3 linked regions of the Robiginitalea biformata HTCC2501 genome follow. The protein of the gene in region 3 interacts with the protein of the main gene of each other region in a pairwise test. Links are inferred from orthologs where the notes say so. Each region holds a gene or a part of one and is shown on either strand. Other genes may lie near its edges. The genes, in order: tsaE, RB2501_RS09385 and rlmB.

Region 1 (5,808 bases), 1.2 Mb from region 3 along the record:
CAGTATGCGCGAAATGCTATTTTTTCCGGATTAATGCCCCTGGAAATGGAACGTCAGTTTCCGAAATGGTGGAAAAACGACACGGATACCGGCGGAAAGAACCTGCACGAAGCGGATTTCCTGGGGGCCCAGCTCAAGCGGCTCGGGCTGGACCTGGATTGGGAGTACCACAAAATCAGCAGTCTGAAACAAGGGAAACACCTGGCCCAGCAATTCAAAACCATGAAGGATAAAGACCTGGTGGCCGTGGTGTATAATTTTGTGGACATGCTTTCGCACGCGCGAACGGAGATGGAAGTGATCAAGGAACTGGCCTCCAATGACAAGGCCTATCGCTCCCTTACCCTGAGCTGGTTTAAGAACAGCCCGCTACTGGCCCTGATCCAGGAAGCGCAGCTCCTGGGGTTCCGCCTGATCATCACTACGGACCACGGCACCATCAACGTGAAGCAACCCTCCAAGGTGATCGGCGACAAGGAAACCAGCCTGAACCTCCGCTATAAGACCGGCCGGAGCCTCACTTATGAAGAAAAGGATGTGCTTGCCTGCAAAAAGCCATCCGAACTGCATTTGCCGGCCATTAACGTGAGCAGCTCGTACATCTTTGCCAAAAACGACTTGTTTTTTGCCTACCCGAACAACTACAACCACTATGTAAGCTATTACCGGAACACCTACCAGCACGGGGGCGTCTCCCTGGAAGAGATGGTGGTGCCTTTTGTGGTGATGCGGCCAAAGTAACATCGATAGCCACTTTATGCATCTCCCCGTTTACGCAATGTGGCAGACTCAGCAGGAATCCGACTGAACAGGAACCCCATGCCTATGCGTTTTATGACGTTGAAAAATTATACCCATAGAAACCAATTAATCCTGCGGATGGAATTTTTTGGGTTTGAGATAACTGCCCTCCAATATTTCCATAACATGATCATGGGCTCCGATGCAGATTGAAAAATTCACCTCCAAAACGAAATCATCCTTGTAGAAATACGTTTTCCGGCTTCTGTCATAGCCTATCTTTGCTTCGTAATCCTTGAGTTGTTCAATCAGATAGTAAACAGTACGCTCGCTGATCCCCAACCGGAAGGCCACTTCCGACGGCGACCCCGTACATTCCATTTTAATAAGGTTGTGCAATCTTTGGAGCCTTTCGATGTGTTTGATGTTTTTCATAGAAGAAAATTGTTGGGGTTATCGATATTTCTATGAGGGACCAGTTCTTTTTAAATATAGACTATTTTCTTTATTTAGTGAAATATTCTTTATTTATAAAGTCTTTTTTCTATTCAATAGAATATTTTCTTATTTCGGAAAGTTAGCCTATATTAGTGCAAAACAATCGCAGCATCATGACAAAAACCATCGACCGACTCATTCAATTTATCAACCACATCGGGCTGAGTGCTCGCCAGTTTGATATCTCAATCGGAGCGAGCAATGGGTATACGCTACGCATGAAGAAAAATCACGCATCTGTAGGGAGTGATGTCCTGGAAACCGTTCTGCAAACCTACCCGGATCTCAACGTGGTTTGGTTGCTTACTGGCGAGGGCGTGATGCTGAAATCACAAATGGAGGACGAAGTTCTGGATTTTGAAAAGTTGCCGGCCGAGAAGAAGGCGATTATTGAGAAGATTATAGAAGATAAAATCCGCGAAAGGCAACACCAGGAATTGCGCAACCTGGTAAAGGAAGTTGCTAAAGAAATAAAAAGCGACTAACCAGTCACCTTTCAAGTAAGTTCATTCTCCTTGGCTAATTGATTTAGAATCTCTTCAAACCTACTGTTTAGATAGTCCATATTGTCTAATATCTTAACCCTCAATTTTACAATTTGTGCTATCAAAACAAATAAGAAAATTAAGGCTAGAAACGTTGGGAAAATATTAGTGTTTCCAAAAGATTCAAAATCCTTCACATCGAGAAATCCTTCATAAAATTGATAACTATAAAGAGAAAGTGCGGGAAGAAATGAAAATCTCACCCAGGATTTACATTTAAAAAAACAGATCAATAGCCCAATAATTACCGTTACCTTCCTTGCAAAATACCAAACCATAGTTTCAATATTTAAGAAGCCAAAAGATTCATATGTCCTGCCAAATATTCTAATTGACTTCATTTCAGTAGGAATAATTACATGCAAAAAAGGAAGCAAGGTAATCACTAAGAGCAACAACAATAGTGGCAGCATTGCATGTTCTCTCTTCTTACATGCTTCTTTTATTGCCTCTTTCTTATCTAGGTTCGATTCTCTTTCCGCAATTTTAGTTAAATGATATAATTCACATAGTTCTTGTTTTGGGTTATCACTAAAAGAGCTTTGTGCTTTAATATTTTCAACTTTATTATTCCAATTAGAAAACTTAACGATCTGTCTTTTTGAAATTAGGCTTGAAAACAATATTTGTGGATTATTGTTCTTTTTAGAAAAAAAATCTATTTGACCCAAAATCAGTATAAGATCAACACCAATATAAATAAGAATAACCCCAGGTAAACTAAATACAAGAGAAAGTATATATTGTTCACTTAGAATAGAAACGGTACTTAGTAAAAAATATACCAATAAGGGGATTAAATAATACTTTATACGCTTATCAATTGTAATATAACCAAACAAGAAAAGTAATAAATAGGATAATTCTACTAATATCATCCATACAAATACTTGATTTGACTCATACCCGTGGAAGTATTCGAATCCTAATAATGAAATCTGGCTATCTTCCCGGCTAAATAAGAGATGAATAAACGAAAGTAACGGAGTTATGATTATTGCAATAGAAAAGAGCAATTGACGAAAATATAAATTCTTCCAGGTCATTACTTCGTAGTAAATATTCTAAATATAGAAAAAATATTTAAAAGAAGGTAAAGTTTGAAAAGTTTAGATTATTCTTTGAGTCAAATTGGAGAGGCAGCAAGATTTATTTTAGACAATGCTCATTCTAAAATAGTTTGTTTTAAAGGCGATTTGGGGGCTGGTAAAACTACTTTAATAAAAGAAATATGTACAATATTAGAGATTGAAGGACAAGTACAGAGTCCTACTTTCGGAATTGCCAATGAATATACTTTGATGGATAGTGGCGAATCAATATTTCATTTGGATTGTTATCGAATAAACTGTTCTGAGGAAGCTTTAGATTTTGGAATTGAAGAATACCTAAATAATGGTAAATATGTATTCATCGAATGGCCAGACATTGTTGATTCCTTATTACCTGAAATGCGAACGGAAATAGTAATACTGCTTCTCAATCATGAGTCTAGACGGCTGACCCTTAAAAACTTCAACACGTAGGAAACGCTTATCGTCCATTCTGCAGGATTATTGCAGTTGATTCGATGAAATGCACTTTTTTCGGTAAAATGCTTGATTCTATCGATAAAATGCATTATTTTTGAATTTAATTGACTAAGGCGAATGTAGATTTTCCTACATTTGTTAATGAAAATGAAAACCATACCTAATCCTCCGAACTATGAACACTAGAAAAATCTTTTATACTCTTATAGCTTTTTCTGTATTGTTTTTAGCTGCCTGCTCAAATGATACAGGAGATGGTCTCTATGAAGGTGTTAATCGAACGGATATTACCCCAGATCGGTCTGTAAATAGAACAGATGTTACTCCAGATAGAGCTGTTAATAGAACTGATATTACTCCAAATAGGTCTTCGGTAAATCGCACTGATATCACTCCAGACAAGAGAAACTGATATTACAGTATATTATTTAGATGCACTTTTCGACGAAATGAGTTAATTCGTCTTTAAACTGCATGATTTAGATTAAAAGGGCGTCCAATAAGACGTCCTTTTCTGCGTTATCTCTCTACCAAATCTCTTAAAAATGAACGCAGAAGAAGTAATTGTAAAAAAGAAAACTCGAAAAAGACTTTGGATTGAGTCTATAGCAGTGTTTTTTATAATAGCATCGCCCTTTGTGTTTAAGGCACATGACTACTTCAGCAAAGAACCTGGAGCCACCGTTGAATTCCTAGGATTTGTTATTGATAGCAATGGATTTAATAATATAAATGCTTTTGCTTGGTTTTTCGTTAGTAAGTTTATACCTCTTTATTTATTAATTATCTGGTTTTTCACTTGTAAACACTGGTGGTATCATATTCTGCTCATACCTATTTGTATGTATGCATTTCAATTATTTGAAGTTCTTGTATCTCCCGATTTGAATATCGACACAAAAAATGTATTGTGGTTGCTCCCCATTTGTATGGTAGTGATACCTTTTGTTTATTTTATTCGAGTAAAAATATATGATAAATATGTCCATGGAATTGATCTTGAAGCGATGGATGCCGAACTTCAGTATTACAAGAACCGAGAAAAGGAACAATTAGAGAAAGCTGGAATTCAAATGGGTGATTATTCCACATCAATTGATAAAGAGTTATCAGATGTCACTCCAAAAAGAACACTCAATAATCTTTTGAGAGGAATCCAACATTCTTTCCGAAGTTTATTCTAAGAATAAACTCACCACCAAAAAAAGAGGACTCGCGTCCTCTTTTTTATTTCGGGCCAAATCGTGCATTTATTGTATTTTTGAGGAACCACCTACGCGCCAGCTTAGCATTTAAAGGCCTATGGACCAACCTACTTCACCGTTCAGCAAGCAGCAATTACTCCCGCAGGAAGAAAAATTGGAAGTCCTCCAACAAAAGGGGGAGCTCTACATCGGCATTCCCAAAGAGAGCCAGTACCAGGAGAAACGGATTTGCCTGACCCCGGATGCGGTGGGGGCCATCGTGGCCCATGGCCACAAGGTGCTCATTGAAGCGGGTGCAGGAGAAGGTGCAAGTTTTTCGGACCTGGATTATACGAATGCAGGCGCCCGGATCACCCGGGACACGAAAAAGGTTTTCGGTTGCCCGATTATCCTGAAGGTGGAACCCCCTACCCTTTCCGAGGTGGAATTCATCAATCCGCAAAGTACGATCATTTCCGCCCTGCAGATCAAAACACGGAACAAGCAATATTTTGAAACCCTGGCCAAAAAACGGATTACCGCCGTTGCCTTTGAGTACATCCGGGACGATGACGGGAAGTACCCAGCTGTGCGCTCCCTGAGTGAAATCGCCGGGATCTCCTCGGTTTTGATCGCCGCGGAAATCATGGCCGCCGACCAGGGCAACGGGATGATGTTTGGGAACATCAGCGGGGTCCCCCCGGTGGAAGTCGTTATCCTGGGGGCCGGAACGGTTGGGGAATACGCCGCCCGATCTGCGCTGGGTCTGGGTGCCAACGTGAAGATATTCGACAATTCCATCACCAAACTCCGGCACATCCAGACCAACCTGAACCGGCCTTTGTACACCTCCACGCTCCAGCCCAAAAACCTGCTCAAGGCGCTGAAGCGCTGCGATGTGGCCATCGGCGCAGTACGCGGCAAGGACCGCTCGCCCATCCTGGTGTCCCAGACCATGGTGGAAAATATGAAAAAGGGGTCGGTGATTATCGACGTGAGCATCGACATGGGCGGCTGTTTTGAAACCAGCGAACTGACCACCCACAACAAACCCACCTATACGAAATTCGGGGTCATCCATTACGCGGTGCCCAATATCCCGGCCCGTTACCCAAAGACCTCGTCAGTTTCCATCAGCAACATCTTTACCCCCTACCTGCTCAAGATTGGCGAAGAAGGGGGCCTGGAAAATTCCCTCCGGTTCGACAAGGGGTTGCGAAACGGACTCTATATGTACCACGGAATCCTGACCAACCGGATGGTGGGCGAATGGTTCGGGATGAAATTCTCAGATATCAACTTCCTGAT
Region 2 (5,802 bases), 650 kb from region 3 along the record:
TTTCCAGAAGGTGATGGTGGAACCGACCACGGTGGAGGAAACCATCGAAATCCTCCGCAACATCCGCGGAAAATACGAGGATCACCACAACGTAAACTACACGGAAGAGGCCCTGGTAGCCTGCGTGAAGCTCACGAACCGCTACATGACCGACCGCTTCCTCCCGGACAAGGCAATCGACGCCATGGATGAAGCCGGATCGCGGGTGCACATCGTGAACATGGACGTGCCCAAGCAGATCCTCGAGCTCGAAAAGCAGCTTGAAGAGGTGCGCGAACTCAAGAACAGCGTGGTCAAGAAACAGCGTTACGAGGAGGCCGCCAAATTGCGGGACGACGAAAAACGACTGGAAAAAGACCTGTCTACCGCCCAGGAGAAATGGGAAGAAGACAGCAAACTGAACCGGGAAACCGTCTCGGAAGACAACGTCGCCGACGTGGTCTCGATGATGAGCGGCATCCCGGTCAACAAAATTGCCCAGACCGAAAGCAATAAGCTGGCCGAACTGCCGCAGCTGATCAAGAACAGCGTCATTGGGCAGGACGAAGCCGTGGCCAAGGTGGCCAAAGCCATCCAGCGGAACCGGGCCGGGCTGAAAGACCCCAACAAGCCGATCGGGAGTTTTATTTTCCTCGGACAAACCGGGGTCGGGAAAACCCAGTTGGCCAAAGTACTCGCCAAGGAACTCTTTGACTCGGAGGACGCCCTGGTGCGGATCGACATGAGCGAATACATGGAAAAATTCGCCATCTCCCGCCTGGTGGGAGCGCCCCCCGGCTATGTCGGCTATGAGGAAGGCGGGCAGCTCACCGAAAAGGTGCGGCGCAAGCCCTACTCCGTAATCCTGCTGGACGAGGTGGAAAAGGCACACCCGGATGTTTTCAATATGATGCTGCAGGTACTCGACGACGGCTTCCTCACGGACAGCCTCGGCAGGAAGATCGACTTCCGCAATACCATTATCATCATGACCTCGAATATCGGGGCACGGCAACTCAAGGATTTCGGCCAGGGTGTCGGCTTCGGCACCTCGGCGAAGAAATCCCAGGCCGATACGCACCAAAAGAGCGTTATCGAGAATGCTTTGAAAAAAGCCTTTGCACCGGAGTTCCTCAACCGGATTGACGACGTTATTGTATTTAACCCGCTGGAACGGGAGCACATACACGAGATCATCGAAATCGAACTCAAGAAACTCTACGACCGCATTGCGGATATCGGCTACCATCTGACCCTTACCGATAAGGCGCGTGACTATATTGCCGAGAAGGGCTTCGATAAGCAATACGGGGCCCGGCCGCTCAAACGGGCCATCCAGAAGTATATCGAGGATGCACTGGCCGAAGAGATCGTCAACTCGAAGCTCAACGAAGGGGACAGCATCACCATGGACCTGGACGAGGAGGGTGACAAGTTGACCATTTCCATTAAGAAAGCGAGTAAATCCTCCAAGGAAGCCTGATTGGCACTGTAAGGGGAAAGGTATCGGGGTCATCCAAAGATGACCCCTTTTTTTATGCTTGTCGGTCAGGCTTCGTAGGAATCGTTCGACATAGCCCGGACGCTGGAACCGCTTATACGATATTTATGTCGATAATCTATTATTTTTCTCAAACGGATACCTGACGCATACTTTCGTCTCAGACACACTATATGAATATGGGCAATAATACAAGACCGGCCAAAAAGACCGTGATCGTGCGGGAATACCAGCTCGATGTGGGGAAGATCCAGGTTTACGACAACTACCTCGTAGCCATTTTTGACGAAGGCGCCACACTGACCCTGGAGAGGGCCTACCAGATTATCGGGATATCCGAAATCCATTTCCGGGACAAACCCTTCGGGATCATCAGCCATCGCAAACATTCCTTTGCCATCGACCCCGTGGTCTATACCTACCTGCGGGAACTTGAAAACCTCAGGGCGTACGCCATCGTATCCTCACGGGAAGTGGACATGCACAACTTCAATATCGAGCGCATGTTCTACAAAAAACCGATGAAATTTTATATCGAGTACCGCAATGCCCTGGACTGGGTCCGGCGTCGGGTAAAAGCTGCCTGAAGTCCGGCGCTTACCCCTCCTCCCCTTCTTTGGACTGGGGCGGTGTGGCTTCTGCGTACAGCTCCCTGAAGGCCCTGCCCAACGCCCCGAAAAGGTCGCTGGCAACCAGGGCTTCGGGTCCTGTTTCCGAAACGACCAGGTCTCCGGCACGCCCGTGCAGGTATACACCGAACACGGCTGCTTCCAGGGGCGGGTATCCCTGGGCGAGCAATCCGGTTAGTATCCCGGCGAGTACATCGCCGCTGCCGGCAGTGGCCATCCCGGGATTGCCGCTGCTGTTGATAAACCCCTTTCCCTCTCCGAGTATTACCGTATAGGCGCCTTTGATAAGCAAGACGCAATTGTGGTCTGCTGCAAAGGCGCGGGCTTTCTCCAATTTATCGAAATCATCCGTCCACTCCCCTATCAGCCGGGCCAGTTCGCCCGGATGCGGGGTCAGGATACTCCCGGCAGGCAGGTTGGCAAGCGCTTCGGGATGGGCCGAGAGGCTATTGAGTCCGTCGGCGTCCACCACTACCGGCTCCCTGACCCGGCCCAGCCATTCAAAGAATGCTTTGGCGGTATCCTTCTCCGTACCCATTCCCATGCCCACGCCGTACCGGTACCCGGAACCCGGTTCCGGGAAGGCGTCCAGGTAATGTTCCCGCCCGCAGGTTTCCACCATGACTTCGGGAACGCCGGCCTGAAGGGGCAGGTAGCCGCACTTGGGAACCCATGCCGAAACCAGTCCGGCCCCGGCCCTCAGGCAAGCCGATGCGGCCAGGGCCACAGCTCCGATTTTTCCGTAGGAGCCCCCCACGATGCAGGCATGTCCGAAAGTCCCTTTATGGCTGAATTTTCCGCGGGTCCGGTGCAGCGCCCGGGCCTCGTCTGCCCCCACCCATTCATATTGTGCAGCCACTTCGTTGAGGTAAGTGGTGTCGAACCCGATATCCAACACCTCAAAATCCGCTGCGAATTCCCCGCTCCCGGGAAGGAAAAAAACGAGTTTCGGCGACCCGATTGTCAGCACAAAATCAGCAGCCAGCACGCCTTCGGGATGGGCAGGCATGGCGTCCATCTGCAGCCCGGAAGGCAGGTCCACCGCCAGCCGGAAGGCATCGGCCGCATTCAGGTGTGCAATGAGGTTTCGGACCCAAGGGGCCGGCGGACGGCTCAGGCCGATTCCGAATATGGCATCCAATAGTATATCCGCTTCGGAGATATCCGGCAACCCGCTGTCCGCGTCTAGGGATTCCGGCTCGATTTTGCGCTGGCGGAGCCGTTCCAGGTTAATCCGAAAGTCCCCGGACCGCTTCTCGCTGTAATTCACCAGGTAAACCTGTATATGGTATCCGTGCTCGGCCAGGTGGCGGGCCACGGCCAGGCCATCTCCCCCATTGTTACCCGTGCCGCAGAAAATGTGTATCCGGACCGGGGCGCCCTGCAGGCGGTTGTGCAGCCAGTTGAATATCGAAGCGGCAGCGCGCTCCATCAGTTCAGTGCTGCTGATCCCCTGGGCTGCCAGGGTCCTGCGGTCTGCTTCGTAACTCTGTTCTTTGCTGAGGATCTTCATGATACCAGGTCAATTGCCGCCAGTCCGGAGGGATTTCCGGCATTGAACGATTTTCGGGAATCCCTACAAAAGTAGCAGCAATCCGGAGCAAAAAGCAACATTTGGTGCGGACTTTGTAAAAATCCGGTAAATCCTTGCACGGGGTTCCAAATGTGCTACTTTTGACAGGCGTATCAAAAACGTTCACGCCATGCGATCAGATTTTTCCGGCATATCCGCTTTCCGCTTTGCAGCGACCCCGCTGTCCGCCACGGGATGCACCCCCTGGGGGTAAGAACCTGTATTTATCTCCGGCCCGATCTGTATTGTAACCTGTTTCCAACTCCCTTAAGTCACTCTTTATGAAAGTCCTGAAATTTGGCGGCACCTCCGTAGCAAATGCCCAGGCGATTTCCGAAACCTGTAAAATAGTTACCGACGCCGGCCGTCCCCTGGCCGTTGTGGTCTCCGCCCTGGGCGGGGTAACCGACCTGCTTCTCCTGACAGCCGCCCAGGCCGCTGCCCAGCAAACAGACTACCAGGAAAGCCTGGCCTCCCTCGAGAAACGGCACCTGGACACCATACGCGAGTTGATCCCCCCGGCCCGGCAGGCCGCGGTCATCGGACGCGTAAAAACGGACCTGAATACCCTGGAAACCCTGTTGGAGGGCGCCTTCCTCATTGGGGAAACCACCCCGAAACTCCTGGATAAAATTGTGAGTTACGGGGAACTGCTGTCCTCCTTCCTCATTGCAGCCTATTACGAAAGCCAGGGGCTTCCGGCCGTTTTCCGGGACAGTCGCGAACTGATCGAAACGGATGCCACTTTTGGCAATGCGCATGTGCGGATGGATGCCACCCGCACCAAAGTCCGCGAGGCACTCCATAATCCTGAGGAAATCAGTATCCTGCCCGGTTTTGTCGGGGCCACCGCTTCCGGGGATACCACGACCCTCGGCCGGGGAGGCTCCGACTATTCGGCGGCCATACTGGCTGCCGCCCTGGGCGCCGAAGAACTGCAGATCTGGACGGATGTCAGTGGCATGTTCACGGCCAACCCGCGCCTCGTCCGCCAGGCGCGGCCCATCCCGCTCATCTCTTACGAGGAAGCCATGGAGTTATCCCATTTCGGGGCCAAGGTACTCTATCCGCCAACCATCCAGCCCGTCCTGGATGCAGGTATCCCGATCCGGATCAAAAATACCTTCGACCCCCATACGGACGGCACACTGATCCACGCCCGCGGCAACACGGAGGGCCGGACCGTCCGGGGGATCAGCCATGTCCCAGGGATCGCCCTGGTCTCGCTTGAAGGCCCCGGCATGATCGGGATTCCCGGGATCAGCAAACGCTTTTTCGAAACCCTGTCCGATGCGGGCATCAGCATTATTTTTATCACCCAGGCATCCTCCGAGCACTCCATTTGCGTGGGGATTGCCGCCCTGCACCTGGAGCGAGCCATCCAGGCGGTGAACGATACGTTTGCCTATGAAATGGACCGACAGCTCATCAAGCCTGTGCAGGCAGAAGACGACCTGGCGATTATCGCCCTGGTGGGCGATCAGATGAAGCAGCACCAGGGGCTCAGCGGTAAAATGTTCAGCGCCCTGGGACGTAATAACGTGAATATCCGCGCAATTGCCCAGGGGGCCTCCGAGCGGAATATTTCGGCTGTTATCCGGTCGGGGGATGTCAAGAAGGCGCTTAACACACTGCACGAGGCCTTTTTTGAGGAGCAGGTCAAACAACTCAACCTGTTTGTGATGGGCGTGGGAAATGTCGGTTCGCGCCTGTTGGCGCAAATTGGCCTGCAACAACGCGTCCTGAAAAAGGAATTGCGGCTGAACCTGCGGGTGGTGGGGATCTCGAATTCCCGGAAAATGGTCTTTGACGCCTCAGGGCTCCCGGTTGCGGAATGGCAGGATGTCCTGGAGAAAGGGGAGCCGGCCAACCTGGACGCCTTTTTTTCCCGCGTACGCGAGCTAAACCTACGCAATGCCATCTTTATTGACAATACGGCCAGCGAAACCGTTTCGGGCTGGTATGCCTCCTACCTGAAAAACAGTATTTCCGTAGTGACCTGCAACAAGATTGCCTGTTCCTCGGAGTACGAAGTCTATGCCCGGCTCAAGAGCCTCGCCCGTACCTACAACGCCCCCTTCCTTTTCGAAACCAATGTAGGTGCCGGCCTGCCGGTTATC
Region 3 (5,608 bases):
CGGACCCCGGTGGCAGCGGGGCTGATACCGAACCCCGTGTATCGGGTGCCAGCTCCCATGCTACGGATTCCGGCTCCCCTGCCCCGGATTCCGGCGAATTGTTATATGCCCAGGAAATCGAAAATGGCTTCCAGTTGGTAGACAGTACCCCTAAGATTCGAATGAAACTGATGAAAACCTCCCAGGCCGACCGGTACATCGTTGTGGTGGACGGCGAAACCCGGGGGATGTTGTACCAACAGGACGATTTCTGGATCCACGAGTTTTACGACGCGGGCAAACTGCGGACGGAGCGGATTCGGATTAAATTTTAATGCAGGTCCGCAGACAGATGCAGGTGCCGTAAAATTCCAGGCGGGGACAATTGGGCGAAATCCCCCGGGGGGTATCACCCTTCAAAATCGTATTTATCCTTCCAGCGGGATTTTAAAAATTCCACCAGGGCAGCTTCCCGTGCATTCTTACCCGGAGTATAGAATCCCGTGCCTGACAGGGCCTCCGGGAGGAATTCCATATCGGCAAAATTCCCGGGTTGGTCGTGGGCGTACTGGTAGTTGGTCCCGTAGCCGAGTTCTTTCATCAGCTTGGTGGGGGCGTTTCGCAGCGGCAGGGGCACCGGCAGGTCCCCGCTTTTTTCAACCGCGCCCATGGCCTTGTTGATGGCGGCATACGTGCTGTTGCTCTTGGGGGAGGTGGCCAGGTAAACGGCACACTGGCTCAGGATAATCCGGGCTTCCGGATACCCGATTGCCTGCACCGCCTGGAAGGTGGTATTGGCCATGACCAGTGCTGTGGGATTGGCCAGGCCGATGTCCTCGGAAGCGGCAATGACCATGCGCCTGGCAATGAACTTTACGTCCTCGCCACCGGCAACCATACGGGCCAGCCAATACACAGCTGCATTCGGGTCGCTGCCCCGGATGGACTTGATAAATGCCGAGATGATATCGTAGTGCTGCTCGCCTGTTTTATCGTATCGCGCGGGCTGGTTCTGCACCAGGTCGGTCACCATTTTGTCTGTAATGCGCACCGGGTCTTCCGGGGAAGCCGAAACGACGAGTTCAAAAATATTCAGGAGCTTACGGCCATCTCCCCCGGAAAGCCTGAGGAGCGCATCGGTTTCCTCCAATTTAATTTCCCGGGACTGTAGCTGGCTATCACTTGCCATGGCCCGCTCCAGGAGTTTTAAAAGGTCCTCCTTCCCAAACGATTCCAGCGTATATACCTGGCAGCGGGAGAGCAGTGCGGGGATTACCTCGAAGCTCGGGTTTTCCGTGGTAGCGCCGATTAACGTGACCCAGCCTTTTTCCACAGCGGCCAGGAGGGAATCCTGCTGGGATTTGCTGAAGCGATGAATTTCATCAATAAAGAGGATCGGGTTGCGCGTGGTAAACAAGCCACCCCCCTGGCGGGCTTTTTCGATGACTTCCCGGACATCCTTTACCCCGCTGTTGATAGCGGACAGGGTGAAGAAGGGCCGGCCGCTTTCCTCGGCAATGATATGGGCCAGCGTGGTTTTGCCCGTACCGGGCGGGCCCCAGAAGATCATCGAGGGCACCGTACCGTTTGCGATTTGCCGGGTGAGGGCGCCCTGGGGCCCCACCAGGTGGGTTTGGCTCAGGTATTCGGAGAGTTTTCGCGGCCGGACGCGTTCGGCAAGGGGTTCGTTCATAATTCAAAAATACTATAATTAACAGGAAAGCCTCGTGGGATGATCCTGCTGTTTTCCTGCCGGGGCCGGGGATTTTAGTAACTTGGCAGCCTATGTCCGACGAGCAACATTTCCGGTACTCCACCTGGGTCCTGGCCGTGCCCATGGTCCTGGTTCTGGCTATCTGGAGCGTATACCTGCTGGAACTGCGCCTGGGGCTAAACCTGAACACCTGGGGAATATACCCGAGGACCCTGACGGGTTTGCGGGGCGTCCTGGCAAGCCCCTGGATCCACGGATCCCTGGACCACCTGTACAACAACACGCTCCCCCTGGGCATCCTGACAGCGACCCTGTTTTATTTTTACCGTCCCATCGCCTGGCGGACGCTCATCCTCGGCGCGTTACTGACCGGGTTGCTCACCTGGTGCATCGGCAGGCCGTCCTATCACATCGGGGCCAGTGGCATTATCTACTTGTTGGCGAGCTTTATTTTCTTCAAGGGGGTTTTTACCCGGCATTACCGGTTGGTGGCCCTGTCGCTTGGGGTCGTTTTCCTGTATGGCAGCTTGTTGTGGTACGTCTTCCCTATCAAGGAGGGGATATCCTGGGAAGGGCACTTAAGCGGGGCCCTGGTGGGGTTCCTTCTGGCTGCATTCTTCCGGGTCCGGGTGCCTGTGCCGCCCAAATACGATTGGGAACGGGAGGACTACCGGGAGGAGGACGACCCGTTTATGCGGCAATTCGACCAGGAGGGAAATTTTATTGGATCCCCGGAGAGCCCCGACCCGGGCTCCCCAAGTTCAGACATCGCCGGCCCGGATGCCTCAGGCCCGTACGCCTCAGGCCCGGATGCCTCAGGTCCGTACGCCTCAGGCCCGGATACTTCAGGCCCGGATACTTCAGGCCCGGATACCCCCAATGTCCCCGCACCCCCTGCAAATCCCGGAAGCCGTCGATCCCCGGGACGGGCAACCGTCACCTACCGATACCACTATAAACCGGATGGCCCGGATAAACGGGATGGCCAGGATAAACCGGATGGACAGGATAGACCGGATGGTGCGGAAAATCCGAAAAGCAAATAAAATCCGGAAATCAAAGAAATGCCGTAAAGTCGGGATGAATCATTGGTGCCGGCTCCCGGTGCCCGGCTTGCCGGTTTCGCAAAAAAACCTGGCTAAATGCTGATTGCCTAAGCGCGTTGTCGCTGGGCTTCGAAGAGGAAAACCCCGCAGGCCACCGAGACGTTCAGGGACTCAATGCTTCCCTGCATGGGCAATTGGGCCTGGATGTCGCAGAGCTTCAGGAGCGAAGGGTGGATGCCCCGGTCCTCAGATCCCATGATCAAGGCCAGGGGCCCGGTAAGGTCCGCCTCGTAGAGTGTGCTTTCTGCTTTTTCGGTGGCAGCCACCAGGCGCACCCCGGAGGCCTGGAGGTAGTATACAACGTCTTTCAGGTGCGGGCTTCTCGCTATGGGCAGGTTAAACGCAGCCCCAGCGGAAGTTTTGATCGTATCGGCGGAAACGGGAGCACTGCCGCTGGCGGGGAGGAAAAGCCCGCTGACGCCGGCACATTCAGCCGTACGGATGATTGCGCCGAGGTTACGCACATCGGATACACCGTCCAACAGGAGGAAGAGAGGAGCCTTGTCCCGGGCCAGTGTTTCATCGATCAGGGCCGTATGTTCCCGGTACGTGATCGGGGAGAGCACGGCCACCACCCCCTGGTGGTTGCGCGATTCAAAGCGCCGGAACCGCTCTGGCGGAACCACCGTAAGGCTCATATTATGCTTTTTGGCCGCTTCCTGCAACTGCCGGAACAGGTTGCCCGTAAGATCTTTGCGCACCAGGATTTTTTCCGGGGTCTTCCCTGCTTCAAGCGCTTCCAGGACCGCGCGTATGCCAAAGATGTGGAGTTCCTCTTTCATGGATTGAAGGTAAAAAAAAACCACCTGCCCGGGCAGATGGTTTTTGGGAATATTTAATTGGGATCAGGCCTGCTGGTCCAGGAACTTGAAAACCCGTACAAGGTCTTCCTCCCGATTCAGGTTGATGTCCTCCTCCTTGATAAATTCCTTGAGTTTTTCCTGAATCTCCTTATCGGAGAAGGAGCGTAGGAATTTGCCCTTGCGCGTCGGCACATAATGGGCAACCTTGCTGTCGTCTGTGAAGTAGTAGTACTCCACAAACTTCGAAAACTTGTTCGGGGTGGGGCGGAGCAGCGGGTTGGCCGGTTTGGTCCCCTCGGTGAACTTAACGTTCTTTTTGAAAAGCAGGTGGTATTTTTCCCCATCCTTCAGTTCGTAGAGATACCCGTTCCGCATTTGTTCATCCTTATTCTCATAGGTCATCAGGGAGAGCTCATTGCCGCTTACCAAATCCACCAGCCGAAGCTCCCGCATAGTTGCTAGAGAAGTAACCTCTTCCCCGGGAACCTGGGAGTCCTTAATCTCGATTTCGTCATTGAAAGCATTGTGGCGGTAGAAAAACTTTCCTACCAGTTCGTCCCCGTAATACACCTCGCAGGGTTTGAAACTCTCTTCGATATACGGGGTGCCCACGGTTTCCGTAATGGAAGACTGCGCATCTTTCTTCTTGCGCATTTCAGAGAAGAAATTCCCGGTTGCGGCACTCATGCCATTGTTGCGCAATTGCCGGTTGGCCTGGGCGGAAAGGGTGCCGGACGCGGCCACGGACAAAAGGACTATCATTATATTTTTAAACATCTCAAAAATTTTGCGAAATATAACAAAATTAAAGGGCTTCCTGAGTTTCATTCGACATATTAACAAAACCTTTAGACACCCGGTAATTCAAAGCGATACTCATATGATTTTATGAAATTTGAACGCCTGTTTTTTGAGGAAATACAAAAAAAAAGACCGCCCCGAGAGGCGGTCTTGATTTAAAGAAATTATTAGCTATGCAAGTGGTTACAACTTGGTAAGCTGTACACGGGTTGTATAGCTTCCTGTATCGCAACCTCCATCAGGTTGAAAATCTTCGATAAACAGGATGATTTCATCGCTGGTGAAATCCACATTATCAAATAAGATGGTATTGGCGGGGTCTTCTTGGTAGCCAATGTTGCCACCGCCACAAGAAAGGCCGACAGAACCGTTCAAAGCAACCCGGTCACAAATAAAGTTCAGGGTCATCGTGCTGGCTATCGCAAAACTCGCAGGGTAATAATTGAATACGAGTTCACGACTTGTACCGCTTCCGGTGATCTCAACGGTTTGTGTGCCGAATACATCTCCAAAGGAACCAAAGAATGGGTTGCCACCCGTCTCAAGTTCTGTCATGAGATAGGTTCCCGTAAAGAAGTCAGGTTGCTCGAAATTACAAACCAGAGAGGAGATTAATTGGTATTGGGATGAGTAATATCCCCCAACAGCTGCAACGTCCCCGCTCACATCATCCGGGCCGATTACATCTCCATCCGTGGTGGTCAATTCCCAGGTTACCAGGAAATTGTCGCCACCTGAAAGATCGGCGAATTCTACGCCTACGGCATCCATGGCTTCCTGCAGGGAATAGCTGAATGAAGCCTTCATGTTGCCATAATCCCCTTCCGTATCAAAGTCTGCCGGCCCCAGGGAGCCAAAAGCAGCGGGCCCCGCAGAGCGGTCCACCCCGTCTTCGTCATTATTATCGATAAAAGATACCTGGAAATCCACGCTTTGCAGTTTATCCAGGGACGGGTCGTTGGGAACGAGTTGGTATTCCAGTTCCCAGGTGTGCATCGAACTGGTATTGAATATATCCAGATTCGAACCCGACTGGTTTAGGATCCGGAGGAATGGAGTTTCGGTATCCACTCCGTCGAAAACTTGATCGATCACCTTATCATCGCTCTCGCAACTAAAGAAAGCGAGAGTCAACGCCAAGGCTAAGTATTTGATATTTAAAATCTTTTTCATCTTACTTCGGAGTTTTATTAGTTAGAGAACGG

What was found.
Region 1: the proteins of rlmB (region 3) and tsaE interact in binary tests that used the Escherichia coli proteins (3 or more experiments, as listed by UniProt). The link is inferred for Robiginitalea biformata HTCC2501 from one-to-one orthologs.
Region 2: the proteins of rlmB (region 3) and RB2501_RS09385 interact in binary tests that used the Escherichia coli proteins (3 or more experiments, as listed by UniProt). The link is inferred for Robiginitalea biformata HTCC2501 from one-to-one orthologs.

Annotation. Positions count from the first base shown.
Region 1 is NC_013222.1:2,602,227-2,608,034, forward strand. What follows is about bases 1,663-4,597. They hold tsaE (tRNA (adenosine(37)-N6)-threonylcarbamoyltransferase complex ATPase subunit type 1 TsaE), read left to right. Parts: upstream 1,663-2,884; coding sequence 2,885-3,310; downstream 3,311-4,597. Other genes in these bases: RB2501_RS11545 (hypothetical protein), read left to right, coding at 1,663-1,724; RB2501_RS11550 (hypothetical protein), read right to left, coding at 1,736-2,662; RB2501_RS16135 (hypothetical protein), read left to right, coding at 3,492-3,728; RB2501_RS11555 (hypothetical protein), read left to right, coding at 3,862-4,500. In the rest of the region: T9SS response regulator signal transducer PorX, read left to right, coding at 1-741; RB2501_RS11540 (DNA-binding protein), read right to left, coding at 868-1,176; more of RB2501_RS11545, read left to right, coding at 1,353-1,662; RB2501_RS11560 (alanine dehydrogenase), read left to right, coding at 4,619-5,808. UniProt on the Escherichia coli protein: Required for the formation of a threonylcarbamoyl group on adenosine at position 37 (t(6)A37) in tRNAs that read codons beginning with adenine.
Region 2 is NC_013222.1:2,102,813-2,108,614, reverse strand. Bases 1,351-4,279 are described here. They hold RB2501_RS09385 (bifunctional ADP-dependent NAD(P)H-hydrate dehydratase/NAD(P)H-hydrate epimerase), read right to left. Parts: upstream 3,623-4,279; coding sequence 2,078-3,622; downstream 1,351-2,077. Other genes in these bases: thrA (bifunctional aspartate kinase/homoserine dehydrogenase I), read left to right, coding at 3,964-4,279; RB2501_RS09390 (hypothetical protein), read left to right, coding at 1,654-2,067; RB2501_RS09395 (ATP-dependent Clp protease ATP-binding subunit), read left to right, coding at 1,351-1,462. Also shown: more of RB2501_RS09395, read left to right, coding at 1-1,350; more of thrA, read left to right, coding at 4,280-5,802. UniProt on the Escherichia coli protein: Bifunctional enzyme that catalyzes the epimerization of the S- and R-forms of NAD(P)HX and the dehydration of the S-form of NAD(P)HX at the expense of ADP, which is converted to AMP.
Region 3 is NC_013222.1:1,449,300-1,454,907, forward strand. Bases 1,715-4,449 are described here. They hold rlmB (23S rRNA (guanosine(2251)-2'-O)-methyltransferase RlmB), read right to left. Parts: upstream 3,582-4,449; coding sequence 2,847-3,581; downstream 1,715-2,846. Other genes in these bases: RB2501_RS06380 (rhomboid family intramembrane serine protease), read left to right, coding at 1,765-2,739; RB2501_RS06390 (hypothetical protein), read right to left, coding at 3,645-4,379. Also shown: RB2501_RS06370 (hypothetical protein), read left to right, coding at 1-314; RB2501_RS06375 (replication-associated recombination protein A), read right to left, coding at 389-1,672; RB2501_RS06395 (hypothetical protein), read right to left, coding at 4,587-5,576; RB2501_RS06400 (SusD/RagB family nutrient-binding outer membrane lipoprotein), read right to left, coding at 5,594-5,608. UniProt on the Escherichia coli protein: Specifically methylates the ribose of guanosine 2251 in 23S rRNA.